DNA from 2 places in the Mesorhizobium sp. M1423 genome. Region 2 is predicted to be linked to the other one. Evidence: predicted binding sites of a transcription regulator. Region 2 holds the regulator's gene; the other holds the start of a gene.

Region 1 (3,117 bases), on a different contig from region 2:
GCCATGTAGTTCTCGTCGACATGGCCGTGCCTGGCAAGGTCCATGTAGATGGAGGCGATCAAGTCGGCGTGCTGGGCCGGCGCGATCTTCCTGTAGTCGGGCAGCGCGCAGGCTTCCCACAGCAGCGCCACCCGCCTGGCGTCGGTGGTGAGTGCCCGGATGTCCTCGTCGCGCGACAGATGCTCGAGCGCCTGCGCGTCCACGGCCGGCAGTGCGCGCGTCAGGCCTTCGACCGGGGCGTTGGTCTCGATCGAGCGCTTCAGCGCATCGAGGTTGGCGAAATCGAAATGCGCGGTACGCCACTGCAGCACTTTCACCGGATCGAAATCATGCGCCTCGATCTTCTTGACCAATTCCTCATCCAGCGGATCGACCTGGCCGGTGACGCCGAAGGTGCCGTCGCGCAGATGCCGGCCGGCACGGCCGGCAATCTGGCCGAGCTCGGCCGCGGTCAGGTTGCGGTACTGGTAGCCGTCGAATTTGCGATTCTGGGCGAAGGCGACGTGGTCGAGGTCGAGGTTGAGGCCCATGCCGATGGCGTCGGTGGCGACGAGGTAGTCGACATCGCCCGACTGGAACAGCGCCACCTGGGCGTTGCGGGTGCGCGGGCTGAGCGCGCCGAGCACGACGGCGGCACCGCCCTGCTGGCGGCGGATCAGCTCGGCGATGGCATAGACCTCGTCGGCCGAGAAGGCGACGATCGCGGTGCGCCGCGGCAGGCGGGTCAGCTTCTTCGAGCCGGCATAGGCAAGATGCGACAGCCGTGGCCGGGTCACCACCGACACGCCCCGCAGCAGGCGCTGCAGAATGCCGTGCATGGTGGCCGCACCCAGCAGCAGCGTCTCCTGGCGGCCGCGCAGATGCAGGATGCGATCGGTGAAGATGTGGCCGCGTTCGAGATCGCCAGCGAGCTGGACCTCGTCGATGGCAACGAAGGCGGCGTCGGTCTCGCGCGGCATCGCTTCCACCGTGCAGACCGAGTATTTCGCGCCCGCCGGCTGGATCTTTTCCTCGCCGGTGATGAGCGCAACCTTATGGGCGCCGACCTTCTCGCAGACGCGCGTATAGACCTCGCGGGCAAGCAGCCTGAGCGGTAGGCCGATGACGCCGCTCTCATGCGCCACCATGCGTTCGATGGCGAGATGGGTCTTGCCGGTATTGGTCGGGCCGAGCACGGCCGTCACGTCTCGACCCGACAGGATCAGCGGTTCAGTGTGTTTCGGATGGATGTTCATCGGCCTGGAAATAAGGCTCTCTGCCTCGCATTGTCGGGAGCGCGCCCATATTGGCCGCGTATGACAGGCGACACATAGGGATTTCGGGCGCGAAGCGAAAGCGGAATGTGCCGAGGGCAGGCTGATTGGTCGGTTCGAAGCCAGAAATCTGTTCCCGATTAACAGTTGGAACGAGTCTGGAACGAATCAGCGACGAATCACTGACTCGCGCTGATTCAGGTTTTGTTCACGGCTACATCTGGGATTTCTGCCGGCGAGTCTCACCACATGCTGAATCACAGAAACTGGCCCGATTCATGCAGGCGGCATTCAAACGAGCACCACCGTTAACCTTTGCCGGTGAATGATCGTGGCCGGCCAATCTGCTTCGCCCAACATTATGAAATTATTGATGTTTCCTAATGCGCTTTAATCATTTCGAGGGTGTTTTCGGCTCTCGCCGTTAACGTTCCGCTCAAAGCCGGAACGAATCGGCGACGAATCAGCGATAGGCAAAGTTTCTTGGTTTGTTCACCGCAACATGTTGTGTTGTGAACAGCTTTTCCACCGAGAATCCACAGGCTGCCGGGAAGTTTTTGCACAGGCTGCGCAGCGCCCGTTAACCTTTGCGTGCCGGATTGGGGCAGCGTGCTGAATCGAGATCTTGCAACGGGAAGACCGCTATAGAAACGGGCCGTTTTGCAGGCCCGTTCGTCCAAGCGCGTATCTATCTCAACGTAAAGATAAACGGTCAGGCGATGTACTGCCCGCCATTGGCTGATATGGTCGAGCCGGTGATGAACCCGGCATCGTCGGAAGCGAGGAAGACGACGCAGCGCGCGATCTCCTCCGGCTCGCCGAGACGGCCGACCGGGATCTGCGGAAGGACACGCTCGTTGAGCACCTTCTCGTCCATCGCTTTGACCATCTCGGTGGCGATGTAGCCGGGGCAGATGACGTTGACGGTGATGCCGGCGCGCGCGCCTTCCTGGGCCAACGCCTTGGTGAAGCCGATATCGCCGGCCTTCGAGGCCGAATAATTGACCTGGCCGACCTGCCCTTTCTGGCCATTGATCGAGGAGATGGTGATGACGCGGCCGAATTTGCGGTCGCGCATGCCGCCCCACAACGGATGCGTCATGTTGAAGACGCCGGAAAGGTTGGTGTCGAGGACCTCTTTCCATTGCTCGCGCGTCATCTTGTGGAACATCGCGTCGCGCGTGATGCCTGCATTGTTGACCAGCACCGATACGGGACCGAGATCGGCCTCTACCTGTTTGATGCCGGCAGCGCAGGCCTCGTAGTCGGCAACCGACCATTTGTAGACCGGGATGCCGGTCGCTGCCTTGAACTTTGCTGCCGCTTCCTCATTGCCGGCGTAGTTTGCGGCAACCGAATAGCCGGCGCTTTTCAAGGCGACCGATATCGCCGCGCCGATGCCGCGCGACCCGCCTGTGACGATTGCAACCTTTGTCATGTGTCCTCCCGGGCAATGCAGATGACTGAGCGTTGAAGCGGTAGGGTTTGCCCTCTATTCCCTACTCGCTTTGCGCCAGTATCCTATTCGTATCGCTTATCTCATCACAATGCTTCCACGCACATGGCAACGCCCATGCCGCCGCCGATGCACAGCGTGGCAAGACCTTTCTTGGCACTTCTGCGACGCATTTCGTAGACCAGCGTGTTGAAGATGCGGGCGCCCGAGGCGCCGACCGGATGGCCGATGGCGATGGCGCCGCCGTTGACGTTGACGATGGACGGGTCCCAGCCCATGTCCTTGTTGACGGCGCAGGCCTGCGCGGCGAAGGCCTCGTTGGCTTCGACCAGATCGAGGTCGCCGACCGACCAGCCGGCCTTGGCCAGCGCCTTGCGCGAGGAGGGGATCGGTCCCGTCCCCATGATC
Region 2 (3,117 bases):
CCAGCGCGTGGCGCCGCTCAGCCTGTTCGCCAATCTGGCCATCATGCCTATCGTCTCACTGGTCGTCATGCCCTTCGCCGTCCTCAGTGCGCTGGCGATGCCGTTCGGCGCGGATGGGCCTTTCCTCTACGTGATGGGCAAGGGGCTGACGGCGATGATCGCCCTGTCCGGGTGGATCTCCGAGCGCTCGCCGATCGATGCGGTCGGGCTGATTTCGCTGAGATCTGTCCTTTTGGTGACGATCGCCCTCGTCATTGCCAGCATGGCGACGACCTGGTTGCGGCTCGTGGCCCTTCCTTTTGCGCTCGCCGGCTTGCTGACGACAACGCAGACGCGCGTACCCGATGTATTGATCTCGGAGGACGCACGGCTGGTCGCGCTGCCAATCGGCAGCGGTGAACTCGCGGTCAACCGGGCACGCCCGAATGAGTTCACCATCGACAACTGGAAACGCGCGCTCACATCAGAGGCTATCGTCGCGCCAGAAACACCTGGAAAGAACGATCCGCAATTCGACATTGCCGATCCGGCCGACCTACCGCCGGGCATGCCGTTCATTTGCACGGACGGTCTCTGCCTTGCCAGGCATCCATCCGGCGCGATCATCGCGCAAGCCAAGGACCGCGATACTGCACGGCCAGCCTGCGCCTTTGCCAGCTTGATCGTCATCGACGACGCCACCGCCCATAATCCCTGCTACTACGACCGGCTGGTCCTCGTCGTCACCAAACGGCAACTGGCGCGCGCGGGAAGTGCGGCCGTCTATTTCGATCCACAAGCGGCAACATGCGCCGAAATCCGCTTCGCCGTCGAAAAATCATACCGGCCCTGGCACGTGCAGCGGAAATTTTCACGCACGGCGCGGGGCATGCCGCCATACCGCAGAGCCGACAAGCCAAAAGCCGGCGCCAAGGGCGCAACTCAGTAGCGGCGGATCAACCCGACGAGCTTGCCTTGTACCTTGACCCTGTCTGGCCCGAAGATGCGCGTCTCGTAGGCCGGATTGGCCGCTTCCAGGGCGATCGAGGCGCCTTTGCGGCGGAACCGCTTCAGCGTCGCTTCCTCCTCGTCGACCAGTGCCACCACGATCTCACCAGGGCTCGCCGTATCGGCATTGCGGATGATCACCGTGTCGCCGTCGAAAATGCCAGCCTCGATCATCGAATCGCCTTTGACCTCAAGCGCATAATGCTCGCCGCCCATGATCATGTCCGGCGGCACCGAGATCGAATGCGTCTGGTGCTGGATGGCATCGATCGGCACACCAGCGGCGATGCGGCCCATCACCGGGATAGACACGGCGGCAACGACATCGTCGTCATTGCCGGCTGCAGGGACGCGCGACGATGTCGGCTTGCCCTGCCGAGGACCTTGCCCAAGACTGCCCTGGATGACACTCGGCGAGAACTTGCGTGCCGCATTGAGGCCGGGGGCGATCGAATCGGGCAGGCGCAGCACCTCCAGCGCACGGGCCCGGTTGGGCAAACGGCGAATGAAGCCGCGCTCCTCCAGCGCCGTAATCAGCCGGTGGATTCCCGATTTGGAAGCCAGGTCGAGCGCTTCCTTCATCTCGTCGAAGGAGGGCGGGATACCGCTTTCCTTCAGCCTTTCGTGGATGAACATAAGCAGTTCGTGTTGTTTGCGCGTCAGCATAGCGACCCCCAACAGAATCAGAAAAACAAACCCAGAACAAACACTATCTGTTCCAGTTGTGTTCCGCAACTGTTTAAAGTTTAATGAATGTGTTAGGGCTCGGGAAACGATACCACTCACCAAACCGGAACGCTGCATTTTCACCGCCGCGGGCCTCATCGCCTTGATTCTGCTTTCGTTTTCGGCCTCTGGGTTCCCAGAAGGCGGCACTGGTATCGGCCGTCAGCCGGCAAAGGGGCACGGAATTGAAGCCGTATCGACTGTGCGGTTGGCCAATGCACCGTGAACGAAACGAACTCAAAACGCCAACCTTGGGTTGGCTTGGCTCCTGGTTTCCACCGCGTGGTCAGGCAACTTGTCGCCGGTGGGGCCTTGCTGCGCGATACCAGGTAATGGAGAACCGCTCGTGACCGATGGATGCCGTCGATGCGTGTCCGGCGTAGCGGTGAATCTTGGGGGAGCAGACAAATCATGACAGGAATTCCCGATCTCGTGGCCACAAAGGCGTTGGATGCTGCAGATCCGCTGCGCGCGATGCGCGACCGCTTTGTGCTGCCGCAAGGAGTGATCTATCTCGACGGCAATTCGCTAGGGGCCGCTTCGCGTGCCGCTTTCGATGAATTGAGCAAGGCAGCGACCGAAGAATGGGCGCATGATCTCATCCGCGCCTGGAACACGGCCGGCTGGTTCAACATGCCACTCGAACTCGGCGACCAGCTCGGGCGCCTGATCGGTGCCGCGGCCGGCCAGACGGTGGTCTGCGACACGACATCGGTCAACATCTACAAGCTGCTGCACGCCGCCATGGCCATGCGGCCGGAGCGGCAGGTCATCGTCGCCGAGGGCGACAGTTTTCCGACAGACCTCTATATGGCTGACGGTGTGGTTTCGATGCGAAAAGATACGCTGCTTCGCCTCTCGGGGGTCGACGCGCCGAGCATCGAAGAGCTGATCGACGAAGGCACCGCCGTGGTGCTGGTCAACCACGTCAACTACAAGTCGGGCGAACTGCGCGACATGCCGGCGCTGACGCGCAGGGCCCAGGAGGCCGGGGCGATGATCGTCTGGGATCTCTGCCACACCGCCGGTGCGATGCCAGTCGAGCTCGACAAGGCAAACGCCGATTTTGCCGTTGGTTGCACCTACAAATATCTGAATGGCGGACCGGGCGCGCCTGCCTTCATCTATGCGGCTGAGCGGCATCTTGCCGACATCCAGCAGCCGCTCACCGGCTGGTGGGGCCATGCACGGCCCTTCGCCTTCGAGCCAGGCTATGCGGCCGGCACCGGCATCCGCCGGTTTCTGTGCGGCACCCAGCCGGTCCTGTCGATGCGCACGCTGAAGGGCGCGCTCGACATCTGGAACGATGTCGACATGACGGCGGTGCGCAAGAAGAGCATCGCGCTGGCCGATCTGTTCATCGAGCTTGTCGAGGCAAAGTGCGGCACTTACGGGCTAACGCTC

The links. The regulator LexA, encoded in region 2, represses DNA repair genes until DNA is damaged. The targets are predictions, from matches to a motif close to TGTTCNNNNTGTGTTCNG.
Region 1: the regulator LexA is predicted to act here: its motif matches at 1,402-1,419, upstream of NKG95_RS01930 (helicase-related protein).

Annotation. Positions count from the first base shown of each region.
Region 1 covers NZ_JAMYKU010000001.1:379,338-382,454, forward strand. Annotated here, with positions in the region: gene NKG95_RS01930 (helicase-related protein) at 1-1,235, opposite strand, end outside; gene NKG95_RS01935 (hypothetical protein) at 1,634-1,933, opposite strand; gene phbB (acetoacetyl-CoA reductase) at 1,966-2,691, opposite strand; gene NKG95_RS01945 (acetyl-CoA C-acetyltransferase) at 2,796-3,117, opposite strand, start outside.
Region 2 covers NZ_JAMYKU010000006.1:153,078-156,194, reverse strand. Annotated here, with positions in the region: gene NKG95_RS10290 (ComEC/Rec2 family competence protein) at 1-928, shown strand, start outside; gene lexA (transcriptional repressor LexA) at 922-1,653, opposite strand; gene kynU (kynureninase) at 2,125-3,117, shown strand, end outside.